Regions from separate parts of the Streptomyces sp. NBC_00273 genome, predicted to be linked through region 2. Evidence: riboswitches for the same ligand, from Rfam matches in the RefSeq annotation. Region 2 holds a riboswitch; the other holds the start of a gene.
What was found. Region 2 has a riboswitch for ZMP and ZTP ahead of glyA (serine hydroxymethyltransferase). Riboswitches for the same ligand answer to the same signal wherever they lie in the genome.

Region 1 (7,731 bases), 1.9 Mb from region 2:
CCTGAGGAAGCGGGCCGGCTGGTGACCGCCGACCTCGTGATCGACGCGAGCGGCCGCGGCTCGCGCGCCCGGACCTGGCTCCAGGCGCTCGGCGTCACCGGCATCCGGCTGGCCGAGGTCGACTCGGGCCTCGTCTACGCGACGAGGATCTTCGAAGCCCCGGCCGGAGCCCACGAGATGGGCTTCCCCATCGTCAACGTCCAGTCCGATCCCAGGGTGCCCGTACCGGGCCGGACGGCCACGATCGTGCCCATCGAGAACGGCCAGTGGCAGGCCACCCTCTCCGGGACCCGGGGCGGCCAGCCGACCGGCGACCCCGACGCCTTCATCCCGTTCGCCAAGGCCGTCCGCGACCCGATCGTCGGTGAGCTCCTGGAGGGGCGCAAGCCCCTGACGGACGTCGCCGTCACCCAGGGCACCGCCAACCGCCGGATCTACTTCGAGAAGGCCGAGCTGCCCGACGGGTTCTTCGCCGTCGGCGACTCCGTCGCCACCTTCAATCCGCTGTACGGACAGGGCATGTCCGTCGCGGCCCAGGGCATCCTGGCCGTACGCACCCTGCTGCGGGCGAAGGGACTGGGGCACCCCGGCATCGGCCGCGAGGCGCAGCGCGCCATCGCCCCGCAGGTCAGCACCGCCTGGGAGCTCGCCACGTCGCAGGACATCCTGTATCCCGGGGCCACCGGAATGAAGCCGCGCGCCGGCACCGGCCTGCTCAACGGGTACGTCAACCGGCTGATGACGGGAGCGACCACCGACGAGGCGCTCACCGCCGCCCTGCTCAAGGTCCTCACCATGAGCACCGCACCCACCCACTGGATCCACCCGTCGGTGGTCTGGCACGTCCTGCGCGCCTCGGACCGGGGCGCGCTGAAGGCGCCGCCGCTCACCGCCGCCGAGCGGGCCGTCGCCGGGCTCGACCGGGCACCCGGCACGGACACCGGCACCGGCCCGGACACCGGCACCAGCCCGTGGGCGGACCCGGATCCCGACCCGGTCGGCGCCTGAGGCGCACGGGCCCCGTGCGTCCGGACCGGCCCACCGGCTCCCGGGGAAAGCACGACGCCCCGGACCGGGGCCGGGGCGTGCGTGCGTGAGCGCGTGCGTACGTCGTACGCGGGAGCCGCGTGGTGGGATCAGAGCTCGGCGAGGTCCAGTCCGGCCTGCGCGGCGGCCGCCTGCACGGTCTGCTCCAGCAGTACGGCGATGGTCATCGGGCCGACACCACCCGGCACCGGCGTGATCAGCGAGGCCCGGGCGGCGGCCGACTCGAAGTGCACGTCGCCGACGTTGCCCTCGTTGTACCCGGCGTCCAGGACCACCGCGCCCGGCTTGATGTCCTCGCCCCGGATGAACTCGGCCTTGCCGACGGCGGCGACCAGCACGTCCGCCTGGCGCACGATCGAGGGCAGGTCCTGGGTGCGCGAGTGGCAGTAGGTGACGGTGGCGTTCTGCTCGAGCAGCAGCATCCCGGCCGGCTTGCCCAGGATCGCGCTGCGGCCGACGACGACGGCGTGCTTGCCGGTCAGGTCGACGTCGTAGGCGGCGAGCAGCCGCATGATGCCGCCGGGGGTGCAGGAGACGAAGCCCAGCAGTCCGAAGCCCATGGCGGCGAAGGAGTGCATGGTGACCCCGTCGACGTCCTTGCCCGGGGCGATGGCCTCGAAGGCGGCGCGCTCGTCGATGTGGTGCGGGACGGGGTGCTGGAGCAGGATGCCGCTGATCTCCGGGTCCTCGGACAGCGCGGTGAGGGTGGCCACCAGCTCCTCGGTGGTGGTCTCGGCCGGCAGCTCGACGTGGCGGGAGGTGATCCCGGCCTTGGCGCAGCGGTTCTGCTTCATGCGGACGTAGGTCACGGAGGCCGGGTCCTCGCCGACCAGCACGGTCGCGAGGCAGGGCGCGGTGCCGGTGCGCTCGGTGATCTTCGCCGCGTAGGCGGCGGTCTGCTCCGAGATGCGGCGGGCGAGGGCCGTGCCGTCCATCAGCTGGGCGGAGCCGGCAGCAGGGGCAGTGGCAGTGGCAGTGGCAGTGGCAGTCTGGGCAGTCGTCACGGGGTCTCCTGAACGTCGCTGCGGATCGCGGTTCGCCCAGGCGCGCGGCAGCCGACGTACCGGAGGTCCACAGGTACGCCGGGCCGCTCCCCGGTGGTGATCCACCCGAACGCCAGTCACGGCCCGCCGACCACTGTAGTCGACATATTCGGTGGTTGTCGGGCGTCCGACCTGGGACGATCAATGCATGACGCGTACTTTCGACCATCTTGTCGCCGAAGCCGAGTCCGTCTCCGTGGACGGCTGGGACTTCTCCTGGCTCGACGGCCGGGCCACCGAGCAACGTCCCTCCTGGGGGTACCAACGGCTGATGGCCGACCGCCTGGCCCGGGTGCGGTCCGCGCTGGACATCCAGACCGGCGGCGGCGAGGTCCTGGCCGGTTGCGCTCCGCTGCCGCCGCTGACGGCGGCCACCGAGTCCTGGCCGCCCAATATCGAGAAGGCGACGCGGCTGCTGCACCCGCTGGGCGCGGTGGTGGTGGCCGACGCCGACGAGCCGCCGCTGCCCTTCGGCGACGCGGCCTTCGAGCTGGTGACCAGCCGGCACCCGGTGACCATCTGGTGGAAGGAGATCGCGCGGGTGCTGACGCCGGGCGGCAGCTACCTCTCGCAGCAGGTCGGTCCGGCGAGCGTCTTCGAGCTCGTCGAGTACTTCCTCGGCCCGCAGCCGGAGGAGGTCCGGCGCGCCCGGCACCCCGACGACGCGGTTGCCGACGCCACCGCGGCCGGGCTCGAAGTCCTCGATCTGCGCTCCGAGCGACTGCGCACGGAGTTCCACGACATCGGAGCCGTGATCTACTTTCTACGGAAGGTGATCTGGATGGTGCCCGGCTTCACGGTCGGGCAGTACCGGGACCGGTTGCGCGAGCTCCACGAACGGATCGAACGCGAAGGTCCGTTCGTCGCTCACACCGCCCGCTTCCTCATCGAAGCCCGCAAAACGGGCTGATCTGAAGGGCGGACGGATCTACGCCGGATCGGTTGCGTGGCCACAGCGTGGCGCAGGTCACTCAATTCAGCGCGTAACGAATCGACTCGGGCATGCGATGAACCGACAGGTGTCCTCGCGCGGCCCGGAATACAGACCCCCCTCCGGTCTGTTTCCCGAGTTCGCGCGATGATGTCCCGTCCACCCTTATCTGTTCGCAACGAGAGGCTCCTTGTGTCGCTCAGCCCGTCCCGTACGTTCCCTCCGGAGATCGCCGAATCCGAGGCCCTTGTCGCGCTCGTCGAGCGCGGCCGCGAGCAGGGTCACATCAACGGTGACGACGTGCGCCAGGCCTTCGAGGCCGGCCGCATCCCGGTGGACCAGTGGAAGCGGGTCCTGCGCAGCCTGAACCAGGTCCTGGACGAGGAGGGTGTCGCCCTTCACGTCAGCGCGGCCCCCGCCACCAAGGCTGCCGCCAAGAAGCCCCGCAAGGCTGCCGCCGCCCCGGCCCGCACCGTGGCCAAGAAGGCCACCGCCGCGCCGCGCCCCATCGGCGCCCGCAAGACCGCGGTCACCACCGCGGCCACGGCTGCCACCACCGCCACGGCGATATCCGCTTCGTCGGCCGCTGCCATCGGAGACGAGGCGTCGGCCGAGGCCGCCGCCGAGCCGAAGAAGCGCACGGTCAAGAAGACCGCCGTGAAGAAGACCGCCGTGAAGAAGACCGCGGCGAAGAAGACCAGCGCCAAGGACGCCGACGAGGGCGAGACCCCCGTCGTCGAGGGCGAGGACTGGGCTGCCGAGGACCTGGTCGACGAGGCCGAGGACGAGGCGCCCAAGGCCGGCGGCACCCAGGGCTTCGTCCTGTCCGACGACGACGAGGACGACGCCCCGGCGCAGACGGTCATGGTGGCCGGCGCCACCGCCGACCCCGTCAAGGACTACCTCAAGCTCATCGGCAAGGTGCCGCTCCTCAACGCCGAGCAGGAGGTGGAGCTCGCCAAGCGCATCGAGGCGGGTCTCTTCTCCGAGTACAAGCTCGAAGAGGAAGAGGACCACAAGCCCGCCTTCAAGCGCGAGCTGGAGATCCTGGTCGAGGACGGCCGCCGTGCGAAGAACCACCTGCTGGAGGCCAACCTCCGCCTCGTGGTCTCCCTCGCCAAGCGCTACACGGGCCGCGGCATGCTCTTCCTGGACCTGATCCAGGAAGGCAACGTCGGCCTGATCCGCGCCGTGGAGAAGTTCGACTACACCAAGGGCTTCAAGTTCTCCACGTACGCGACCTGGTGGATCCGGCAGGCGATCACGCGTGCCATGGCCGACCAGTCGCGCACGATCCGCATCCCCGTGCACATGGTCGAGATCATCAACAAGCTCGCCCGCGTGCAGCGCCAGATGCTCCAGGACCTGGGCCGCGAGCCCACCCCGGAGGAGCTGGGCAAGGAACTCGACATGACCCCCGAGAAGGTCATCGAGGTCCAGAAGTACGGCCGCGAGCCGATCTCCCTGCACACCCCCCTGGGTGAGGAGGGCGACAGCGAGTTCGGTGACCTCATCGAGGACTCCGAGGCGGTCGTCCCGGCGGACGCGGTCTCCTTCACCTTCCTCCAGGAGCAGCTCCAGTCCATCCTGGGCACGCTCTCGGAGCGCGAGGCGGGCGTGGTCTCCATGCGTTACGGCCTCAACGACGGCCAGCCGAAGACCCTGGACGAGATCGGCCGCGTGTACGGGGTCACCCGTGAGCGCATCCGCCAGATCGAGTCCAAGACCATGTCGAAGCTGCGCCACCCGTCGCGTTCGCAGGTGCTGCGCGACTACCTCGACTGAGTCGATCTCCTCCAGAACGCCCCCGACCCGCGGATCCGCGGGTCGGGGGCGTTCTGCGTCCGGTCAGGGCAGGGCAGGTCAGGTCAGACGGAAGACGGGGCCCTTGGGGGTGAACGGCAGGGAGGCGCCCTGGGGGATCAGGTAGGCGTGTTCCCGCCGGATGCGCAGGATGTCGCACCAGCCGTCCGTGATCACGAGCACCGGGGCCCCGGGCGGGAAGTCCTCCGCCCGCTGCAGCAGGTCGATGCCCGGCTGCAGCTCGGTGCCGCCGCGCCCGCGGACCCGTACCCGGCCCGCGATCTCGGTCGGGGGCAGATAGCCCGCGTCGTACGGCGCCGCGTCGCAGAAGACGACCCGTGCCGCCGGTACGTCGCGGGCCTCGGCGTACGAGGCGATCGCGCCCAGTGCCTTGCCGAGCAGGGCGGCGTTCATCGACCCCGAGGTGTCGAGCACCACGCCGAAGGTGCAGCGGGCGACCTCCTCGGGCGGGAAGTAGCGGCCCGCGCGCGGGATGTCCGGGGTGGAAGCCTGGCGGCGCGCCGGACGCGCGAAGCTCCGTACCGGCTCGGGGCGCGGCACGTACTCGTCGAACCAGCGGGCGAGCCGGGCGTCCCACGGCACGGGCGGGTGGGCCAGGGCCCGGATCTCCTGGATCAGCCCGGCGGGCAGCAGGCCGCGCTCCCCGTACGCGTGCAGGTCGAAGCCCTGGACCAAGCCGCGCCGGTAGAACTCGTCCAGGTCGGTGTACGGCGCGCTGCCCGGGTGGGGCAGCGGCTCGCCCAGGATGTCCCCGCGGCCCTTGCCGCGCAGGGTGGCGAGGCGGCGCATCCGGCGCAGGTCTGCGGTGATCCGGTCGTAGACCTCCTCGACGGAGAGGTCCCTCAGCTCCGGGTCGTACAGCAGCCCGGCGGGCATCTCGCCGACGCCCATCTCGACGAGCCACCCGTTGACCACGTAGTCGGCGGCCACGTTGTGCAGGTACGGGTCCCGGGCGCCGCGGCGCTCGCCGTGGCGCAGGGCGGCGTGCAGCATCTCGTGGGCCAGGATGAACCGCCATTCCTCGTCCTCGAAGCTGCGCAGCGGGTTGACGTAGATCTCCCCGGCGGTGGCACTGACCGCGGCGATGTCGATGCCCTGGGCGCGGGCCAGCTCGGCGTCGGCGACGATCTTCAGGCCGCTGGCCAGGCCGCCGAGGAGCGGGTACGAGGAGACGAACCAGTTCAGGGCGCGGTCCCACGGGCGCTGCGCCACGCGCTGCCCCGTGACCCGGTCGCGGCGCCCGCCCGCGACCTCCATGGCGGCGGAGACGCTGCGGGTCAGGGCGTGCGCGAACGCGGTCTCCCAGTCGGGGACCTGGGCGGAGTTCCATGCGGGCCAGGCGACCAGGAGCTGGTCGGGGTGGTCGCCGGCGGTGCCGCAGTGTGCGAGGGCGGCGGGGATGCCGTCCCGGCGCCAGCGGGCCGCGAGCAGTTCCTCGTCACCGCCGGGGTACTCGGCAGGGAGGTCGTCCGGGGGCCGGAGCGACGGCTGGGTCAGCAGGAAGCGGTTGACGACGGCGCAGCGGGCGGCGAGGTCGAAGCGGTCGGGCTGCACGCGCTGGTCGACGGCCGCGGCCGGGACGTGGCCGAAGCCGAGGTGGAGCAGGGCGTGGGCGAGGGCCCAGGCCCAGGCCGCGGGGTCGGCGCGCAGCCCGGAGCGGACGTGGAGGACGCCGTTGGAGTCCACGGCGACCAGGCCCGCGGCGGGGGTCCGGGGACACTTGGACTGCTCGCACACGCTTCCGCCGACGGCGGCGAGGGCCGGGTTCCGTTTGACCAGGGCGAGCCCCTCGGCGAAGGCCTGCGCGGCGGGGTCGGGCGGGGCGGCCTTCTTCGGCCGGGGGCGCGACACGCTCACCGGCGGGCCTCGACCAGGCGCGGCATGTCCCGGGCGGCCTCCACGAGGAACCAGGAGGGCAGCACCGGCAGGCCGTCGACGTCCTCGGCGATGACGGTCTGCGCCACCTCCACGGAGATCTCGGCGAGCTGGACCAGCAGCGCCTTGGCCCGGTAGGCGGTCTGGCGCAGGGCGGGCGAGACGTGCTCGCGCTGCGCGGGCAGCTCCTTGACCAGGCGGCCGCGGAAGGCCTCGGCGAGGTAGTAGAGCAGGTCGCGGTCGGCGGGGCGGGTGGGCCAGGAGGCGTCGCCCTTCATGATCGCCTCGATGCCGAAGCTGTGCCGCACGATCTTGGCGTAGCCGCAGAAGGAGACGGCGTGCGCGGGGGTGAGGGTGCCGTGCGCGATCACCTTGAGGGTCTGCTCGTCCAGTTCCGCGCCGAAGGAGTGCAGGGCGTCGGAGAGCATGTGCCAGGAGCGCGGGGTGGAGAAGGGCTCCTCCGTCTTGGGCGGCTGCGACCAGAGGTGGTCGGGACGGTCGGTGAGGTAGTCGGTGACCCAGGGGTGGATGCCGTGCTCGCCGGCCCAGACCAGCCAGTCCCCCGCGGACGCCTGGAGGTGGACGTGGGTGAGGCGGTTGACCAGCGCGGAGGCGATCGGCCGGGCCAGCGCGTTGTCGGTGGCCCGGTTGCCCGCGCCGATGACGATGGAGCCGGCCGGCAGCTCGTAGGAGCCGATCCGGCGGTCGAGGATCAGCGAGTAGAAGGCCTCCTGGACGTCCGGGCTCGCGGCGTTGAGCTCGTCGAGGAAGAGGCAGTACGGCTCGTCGCGGGCGATGGCCTCGGGCGGGCAGAAGACGGACCGGCCGTCGCGGATCTGCGGGACGCCGATCAGGTCCTCGGGGGCGAGCTGGGTGCCGAGCAGGCTGACGCACTCCAGCCCGAGCGCGTCGGCGAACTTCCTTACCAGCGAGGACTTTCCGATGCCGGGAGCCCCCCAGAGGAACACCGGCCGGACGGTGGCGAGGCCGAGCAGCAGTTCGGGGATCTGG
Region 2 (7,731 bases):
CGTACGGCTCCGGGACCGCGATCGAAACGCCGAGCGTTACGGTCCCCACGTATCTCTCCTCCGCTTGTCGCTGTGGACTGCTGCCGCCCCAGTGTGGCGGCAGCACCCCCATTCGTGCCAGGGCTCTCGGTCCGTAGTTGCGTTCGTCAGTGCTTGGCGGGCAGCAGACCGAGGCGGTCGTAGGCCTGTGCGAGCGTCTCGGCGGCGACCGCGCGGGCCTTCTCCGCGCCCTTGGCCAGGAGGGAGTCCAGCGTCTCCGGGTCGTCCAGGTATTCCTGGGTCCGCTTCTTGAACGGTGTGACGAAATCGACCATCACACCGGCCAGGTCGGTCTTCAGCGCGCCGTAGCCCTTGCCCTCGTACTTGGCTTCCAGCTCGGCGATGGTCTCGCCCGTGAGGGTGGAGTAGATCGTGAGCAGGTTGCTGACGCCGGGCTTCTTCTCGGAGTCGAAGCGGATCTCGGCCTCGGTGTCGGTGACCGCGCTCTTGATCTTCTTCTCGGTGACCTTGGGCTCGTCGAGGAGGTTGATCAGGCCCTTGGGGGACGACGCGGACTTCGACATCTTGATCGCCGGGTCCTGGAGGTCGTAGATCTTCGCGACCTCCTTGACGATGTGCGCGGCGGGCAGGGTGAACGTCTGACCGAACCGGCTGTTGAAGCGCTCGGCCAGGTCGCGGGTCAGCTCGATGTGCTGGCGCTGGTCCTCGCCGACGGGGACGGCGTTCGCCTGGTAGAGCAGGATGTCGGCGACCTGGAGGATCGGGTACGTGAACAGGCCGACGCTGGCGCTGTTGACCCCGCCCTTGGCGGACTTGTCCTTGAACTGGGTCATCCGGCTGGCCTCGCCGAAACCGGTGATGCAGTTCATGACCCAGCCGAGCTGCGCGTGCTCGGGCACGTGGCTCTGGACGAAGAGCGTGCAGCGCTCGGGGTCCAGGCCGGCGGCCAGCAGCTGGGCGGCGGAGAGGCGGGTGTTCGCGCGCAGGTCCTTCGGATCCTGCGGCATGGTAATCGCGTGCAGGTCGACCACCATGTAGAAGGCGTCGTGCGTCTCCTGCAGGGCGACGTACTGGCGGATGGCTCCGAGGTAGTTCCCGAGGTGGAACGAACCGGAGGTGGGCTGGATGCCGGAGAGCGCGCGAGGACGATCAGAAGCCATGGCTTCATTCTCTCAGGTGCGGGGGCGGGCCCGTGCCCGCCCACACCCGCGCCTCAATCGCCGGCGGGGCTGGAAATTTCAGCCCCGCCGGCGATTGAGGCGCGGGGTCTGGGGCGGAGCCCCAGTAGCGGCGCCGCGGGTCAGGACAGCGGCAGGCCCGGGGCCGGGAAGGCGGCCATGAGGTCCGTGACCTCGGCGCGGATCACGGCGAGCGCCTGCTCGTCCCCCTTCGCGGCGGCGTCCACCGCGCGCGAGATCCAGTCCGCCACCACCGGCATGTGCTCCGTGGACAGCCCCCGCGACGTCAGCGACGGCGTACCGATCCGCACCCCCGAGGGATCGAACGGCTTGCGCGGGTCGAACGGCACCGTGTTGTAGTTCACGACGATGCCCGCCCGGTCCAGGGCCTTCGCCGCGATCTTGCCCGGCACGTCCTTGCCCGTCAGGTCGATCAGGATCAGGTGGTTGTCCGTACCGCCCGAGACCAGGTCGAAGCCCTTCTCCAGCAGCGCCGCGGCCAGCGCCTTGGCATTGGCGACGACCGCGTGGGCGTACGAGACGAAGGACGGCTGCGCGGCCTCGTGCAGCGCCACCGCGATACCGGCCGTGGTCTGGTTGTGCGGGCCGCCCTGCAGGCCCGGGAAGACCGCCTTGTCGATGGCCTTCGCGTGCTCCTCCCGGCACATCAGCATCGCGCCCCGCGGACCGCGCAGGGTCTTGTGCGTGGTGGTGGAGATGACGTCGACGTGGTCCGCCGGGGACGGGTGCGCGCCGCCCGCGATCAGGCCCGCGATGTGGGCCACGTCGGCGACCAGGATCGAGCCCGCCTCGCGGGCGATCTCGGCGAAGGCGGCGAAGTCGATGGTCCTCGGCAGGGCGGTACCGCCGCAGAAGATCACCTTGGGCCGCTCGGAGAGGGCCAGCTCGCGCACCGCGTCGTAGTCGATGAGCCCCGTATCGGCGCGGACGCCGTACTGCACGCCCCGGAACCAGGAACCGGTCGCCGAGACGCCCCAGCCGTGGGTGAGGTGCCCGCCCATCGGCAGGGCCATGCCCATCACCGTGTCGCCCGGCTTCGCGAAGGCCAGGTACACGGCCAGGTTGGCGGGCGAGCCGGAGTACGGCTGCACGTTGGCGTGGTCCACGCCGAACAGGCCCTTGGCCCGCTCGATCGCCAGCGCCTCGACGCGGTCGATGTTCTGCTGGCCCTCGTAGTAGCGGCGGCCGGGGTAGCCCTCGCTGTACTTGTTCTGCAGCACGGTGCCGGAGGCTTCGAGGACGGCCGCGGACACGTAGTTCTCGCTGGGGATCAGGCGCAGGGTCTGCGCCTGCAGCACTTCCTCCGCCGCGACGAACGAGGCCAGCTCGGGGTCGGCGGCGAACAGGGCGGGATGGCGGCTCGCGGACATGGCGGGCTCCTCCGGGGTCGATGTGATCGGTACCCCGCGAGGCCCAGGCGAGCGGCCCTGTATGCGGTCGAGCGCGCACGACTCCCCCGGAGTTGGTTCTCCGTACGCCAGTCGCCGTGCGTACCGCACACCTTAGCGGGCGCGCCGGAAGAGAGGTTTCTGCGTCCGCGATGCGAGCGACGATAAGAAGGTGACGCCACCCTCGTCACCGCTGCACCGGCGCTCACCGCGCCGGACGGACGATCGGAGACCCCGTGTCGACAACTGCTGATGCCATCCGCGCCGCGGACGCCCACAGTGCGCACAACTACCATCCGCTGCCCCTGGTCGTCGCGTCCGCGGAAGGCGCCTGGATGACGGATGTCGAGGGCCGCAGGTACCTCGACATGCTCGCCGGGTACTCGGCCCTCAACTTCGGGCACGGCAACCGCCGTCTGATCGACGCGGCCCACGCCCAGCTGGATCGGGTCACGCTCACCTCGCGCGCCTTCCACCACGACCGCTTCGCCGCGTTCTGTACCGAGCTCGCCGCACTGTGCGGCAAGGAGATGGTGCTCCCCATGAACACGGGGGCGGAGGCCGTGGAGACGGCGGTGAAGACCGCCCGCAAGTGGGGCTACGAGGTCAAGGGCGTCCCGGACGGGCACGCCAAGATCGTGGTCGCCGCCGACAACTTCCACGGGCGCACCACGACCGTCGTCTCCTTCTCCACGGACCACGACGCCCGCGACCACTTCGGCCCGTACACGCCGGGCTTCGAGATCGTTCCGTACGGGGACCTCACCGCGCTGGCCCACGCCGTCACCGAGAACACGGTGGCCGTACTGCTGGAGCCGATCCAGGGCGAGGCGGGGGTGCTGGTGCCGCCCGCCGGGTACCTGAGCGGCGTACGGGAGCTGACCCGCGAGCGGAACGTCCTGTTCATGGCGGACGAGATCCAGTCGGGGCTGGGGCGCACCGGCCGGACCTTCGCGTGCGAGCACGAGGGCGTCGTCCCGGACGTCTACATCCTCGGCAAGGCGCTCGGCGGCGGCGTGGTGCCGGTGTCGGCCGTGGTCGCCGACCGGGACGTGCTCGGGGTGTTCCGGCCCGGGCAGCACGGGTCCACCTTCGGCGGGAACCCGCTCGCGTGCGCGGTCGCGCTGGAGGTGATCGCGATGCTCCGGACCGGCGAGTTCCAGGGCCGCGCCACCGAGCTGGGCGAGCACCTGCACCGGCAGCTGAACCTGCTGGTCGGCGGGGGCGCGGTGACGGCCGTACGCGGCCGCGGGCTGTGGGCGGGCGTCGACATCGACCCGTCGCGGGGCACCGGCCGGGAGATCTCCGAGAAGCTGATGGAGCTCGGGGTGCTGGTGAAGGACACCCACGGGTCGACGATCCGGATCGCCCCGCCGCTGGTGATCAGCAAGGAGGACCTGGACTGGGGCCTGGACCAGCTCCGGTCGGTGCTCGGCGCGTAGTCCCGTCCGTATCGGTCAGAGGATGACGTGGGGCAGGAAGCGGGCGTACTCGTCCGTGACCGGCCCCGCCGATTCGCGGATGCCGAGCCCCGCCGCCTCGTCCTCGACGACCCATGCGCCGAGCACCACCCGGTTGCCGTCGAAGTCGGGCAGCGGGGCCAGGCCCTGGAAGCAGTACTGCTCCCCCTCCTGCGGTACGAACGGCTCGCCGCCCCCGCCCGGCCCGTGCAGGGTGACCCCCGCGCCCTCACGGCCGAGGAGGGGCTTGGCCACGTAACCGTCGGACCCGGGCTCGGCGAGCTCGCGCGGGCCGTCGAGGTAGGCGGGCAGCAGGTTGGGGTGCTCCGGGAAGAGCTCCCACAGGATCGCGAGCAGCGCCTTGTTGGACAGCAGCATCTTCCACAGCGGCTCGATCCAGCAGGTGGAGCCGGTGCCGCCGCCGTGGTCGTACGTGCCGAGGACGTGCGGGCCGAACTCGTCCGTGGCCAGCCACTCCCACGGGTAGAGCTTGAAGCAGGAGCGGATGAAGCGGAGCTTCTCGTCCACGAACCGGCCGGACAGGCTGTCCCAGCCGATCTGCTCGACGGACAGGGCCTGGGTCTCCAGGCCGGCCTGCTCGGCGGTCTCCTGGAGGTAGGCGACCGTCATCAGGTCCTCGCCGAGCTCGTCGGCCTCGGAGTGCGCGAAGTGCAGCGGGCCGGGCGGGAGCAGCTCGGCCTGGCGCCGCCAGGCGTCGACGAGGCGCTCGTGGAGGGAGTTCCACTGGTCGGCGCCGGGGAAGCGCTCCTCCATCCAGAACCACTGCGGGCTGGCCGCCTCCACCAGGGACGTGGGGGTGTCGGCGTTGTACTCCAGCATCTTGGCCGGGCTGCCGGTGCCGTCGTAGCGCAGGTCGAAACGGCCGTACAGGGAGGGCTGTTCGGCGCGGCGCCGCCAGGACTCGGCGATCAGCGCGGCGAGCTTCGGGTCGGTGATGCCGAGGTCGGCGAAGCGGTCGTGCTCGACGATGTGCGCGGCCGCGGCCAGGCACATGGCGTGCAGCTCCTCGACGACGTTCTCCAGGGCCTCGACCTCGGGGAGCGAAAAGGAGTAGTACGCGCTCTCGTCCCAGTAGGGGCGCAGGGAGTCGTCGGGGTAGCGGGTCAGGGGATAGATCAGACCCTGCTCCTCGACGGTCTTCTGCCAGTCGGGACGGGGCTCGATGGTGTGCCGCTCCATGGTGCGATCAGCCGCCGCTGGAGCCGGAGGTGTTCCCGCCGATGCCGTTGCGGGTGACGGCGGACTTCTCGAAGCTGCCGCCGGCGACCTTGCCTGCGGCCACGTAGCCGCCGTAGTAGTACGAGCCGGTGCCGCCGCTCTTGCACTCCTTATTGTTCAGGTGCTGCAGCGTGGAGCGGGAGGCGCAGCGCTTGTCCGGTTCGTCGCTGCTGCCGCAGGCCACGAGGGTGGCCGCGAGCAGGCCCATGCCGCCGAGGGCGACGGCGCCGGAGCGCATCCGGCGCTGATTGGTGCTGCTGCTGTCCATGTCTGCTGCTCCCCCTGGGGCCTCGCGTGCTGCCGACAGAGTAGAGCGGGGTCACCGGCCGAAGGAATCCGGCCGCTGTGAGATCCGTGACCTAGAGTCAGTTCGTGCTGATTGGGATGATTTGTGCGCTCGGTGCGGCGGTCTGCTTCGGTACGGCCTCGGTGCTGCAGGCGGTCGCGGCGCGGGCGGCGGAGCCCGGCAGCGGGTCCGGAGTGGACACGGCGCTGTTCCTGCGGGCCGTGCGGCAGTGGCGGTACCTGGCGGGTCTGGGCCTCGACGGAGCCGGTTTCGTGCTCCAGATCATCGCCCTGCGGCACATCCCCATCTACGCGGTGGGGGCGGCGCTGGCGGCCAGCCTGGCGGTGACGGCGGTGGTCGCGGCGCGGCTGCTGAAGGTGCGGCTGTCCCGGACCGAGTGGGGCGCGGTGGCGGTGGTGTGCGCGGGGCTGCTGATGCTCGGGCTCTCCGCCGGCGAGGAGGGCACGGGGACCGGGTCGACGGCGCTGGAACTGGGAATGCTGGCGGTGGCCGGGCTGGTGCTGCTGGTCGGCGTGTTCGCGGGCCGGCTCCCGGACGGACCGCGGGCGCTGGTGCTCGGCCTCGCGGCGGGGACGGGCTTCGGGGTCGTGGAGGTCTCGGTACGGCTCATCGACTCGCCGTGGGACCTGCGCAACCCGGCCCTGTACGCCCTCCTGCTGGGCGGCGGCGCGGCCTTCCTGCTCCTCACCTCGGCCCTGGCGCGCGGCTCGGTGACGGTGGCGACGGCGGGCATGGTCATCGGCGAGACGATCGGCCCGGCGGTGGTGGGCGTGGTCTGGCTCGGCGACAGCACCCGCGAGGGCCTGGCCTGGCTGGCGGTGACGGGCTTCGCCGTGGCGGTGGCCGGCTCCCTGGCCCTGGCCCGCTTCGGCGAGCCCCCGACCCCGGCCGAATCCGCCCCCACCGGCTGACCTCTTTCAGCTTCCAGCCCCGCCGGCTGACCTCTTTCAGCTTCCAGCCCCGCCGGCGTTCGAGGCGCTCCTCCAGCCCCGCCGGCGTTTGAGGCGACCCTCCAGCCCCGCCGGCGTTTGAGGCGCGGGGGTCCGAGGGCAGCGCCCCCGGCAACGGCGCCGCAGGTCACGGGAGGGCCGCCGACAGGGCCGCCAGGGTCGGGGACCACGCGCTGTCCGGCGGGGTCCCGTAACCCACCACCACCGCATCCCGCGGCGCCGGATCCGCATCCGGATGCCGGAACCGTCCCAGCCCGTGCAACGCCAGGTCCTGCCAGGCCGCCGACTGCAGGACCGACCGCTCCAGCCCCTCCGGGAGGTCCAGCACCGCGTGCAGCCCCGCCGCGATCCCCGACACGCCCACCCGGTCCCCCACCGCCGCCACCAGCTCGTCCCGGCGCCGCCGGTACCGCAGCCGCATCCCGCGCACGTGCCGGTCGTACGCCCCGGAGGTGATGAACTCCGCCAGCGTCAGCTGATCCAGCGCGCCACACGCCCAGTCCATGGGCCGCTTGGCGGCCAGCACCTCCTCCAGCAGCCCCGGCGGAACCACCATCCAGCCCATCCGCAGCCCGGGTGCCAACGACTTGCTGGCCGTCCCGAGGTACACCACCCGGTCCGGGTCCAGGCCCTGCAGCGCGCCGACCGACTGACGGTCGTAGCGGAACTCCCCGTCGTAGTCGTCCTCCAGGATGAGCCCGCCCGTGGTCCGGGCCCAGTCGACCGCGGCCGCCCGCCGGGCCGGGGTCAGGGCGACGCCCGTGGGGAACTGGTGCGCCGGGGTCAGCAGCACCGCGCCCGCCGCCGCGGTCAGCTCCCCCGTCCGGGCACCCTCCCCGTCCACGCCCAGCGGGCGCGTCCGCAGCCCCGCCCGCACCAGCAGGTCCCGGTGGAAGTCCAGGCCGTAGCCCTCCACCGCCACGTCCCGCACCCGTCGGGCCCGCAGTACGCCCGCCAGCAGCGCCAGCCCGTGCAGGAAGCCCGCGCACAGCACGATCCGTTCGGGGTCCGCGTACACCCCGCGCGCCCGCGCCAGGTATCCGGCCAGCGCCTGCCGCAGCTCGATGCGGCCGCGCGGATCAGCCGCGTACCCGAAGGCCTCGTTCGGCGCGTCGGTCAGCGCCCGCCGGGCCGCCGACAGCCAGGCCGCGCGCGGGAAGCCGCCCAGGTCCGGGGAGCCGGGGACCA

Region 1: another riboswitch for ZMP and ZTP. It lies ahead of OG386_RS10445 (bifunctional 5,10-methylenetetrahydrofolate dehydrogenase/5,10-methenyltetrahydrofolate cyclohydrolase); the one in region 2 lies ahead of glyA (serine hydroxymethyltransferase).

What each region holds. Positions count from the first base shown of each region.
Region 1 covers NZ_CP108067.1:2,453,370-2,461,100, forward strand. Annotated here, with positions in the region: gene OG386_RS10440 (NAD(P)/FAD-dependent oxidoreductase) at 1-1,008, shown strand, start outside; gene OG386_RS10445 (bifunctional 5,10-methylenetetrahydrofolate dehydrogenase/5,10-methenyltetrahydrofolate cyclohydrolase) at 1,137-1,982, opposite strand; ZMP/ZTP riboswitch at 2,079-2,181, opposite strand; gene OG386_RS10450 (class I SAM-dependent methyltransferase) at 2,239-3,000, shown strand; gene OG386_RS10455 (RNA polymerase sigma factor) at 3,214-4,806, shown strand; gene OG386_RS10460 (vWA domain-containing protein) at 4,885-6,696, opposite strand; gene OG386_RS10465 (ATP-binding protein) at 6,699-7,731, opposite strand, start outside.
Region 2 covers NZ_CP108067.1:4,337,811-4,345,541, forward strand. Annotated here, with positions in the region: gene OG386_RS18545 (2'-5' RNA ligase family protein) at 1-49, opposite strand, end outside; gene trpS (tryptophan--tRNA ligase) at 147-1,160, opposite strand; gene glyA (serine hydroxymethyltransferase) at 1,301-2,569, opposite strand; ZMP/ZTP riboswitch at 2,604-2,694, opposite strand; gene rocD (ornithine--oxo-acid transaminase) at 2,824-4,029, shown strand; gene OG386_RS18565 (glutathionylspermidine synthase family protein) at 4,045-5,247, opposite strand; gene OG386_RS18570 (hypothetical protein) at 5,255-5,554, opposite strand; gene OG386_RS18575 (hypothetical protein) at 5,671-6,504, shown strand; gene pdxR (MocR-like pyridoxine biosynthesis transcription factor PdxR) at 6,671-7,731, opposite strand, start outside.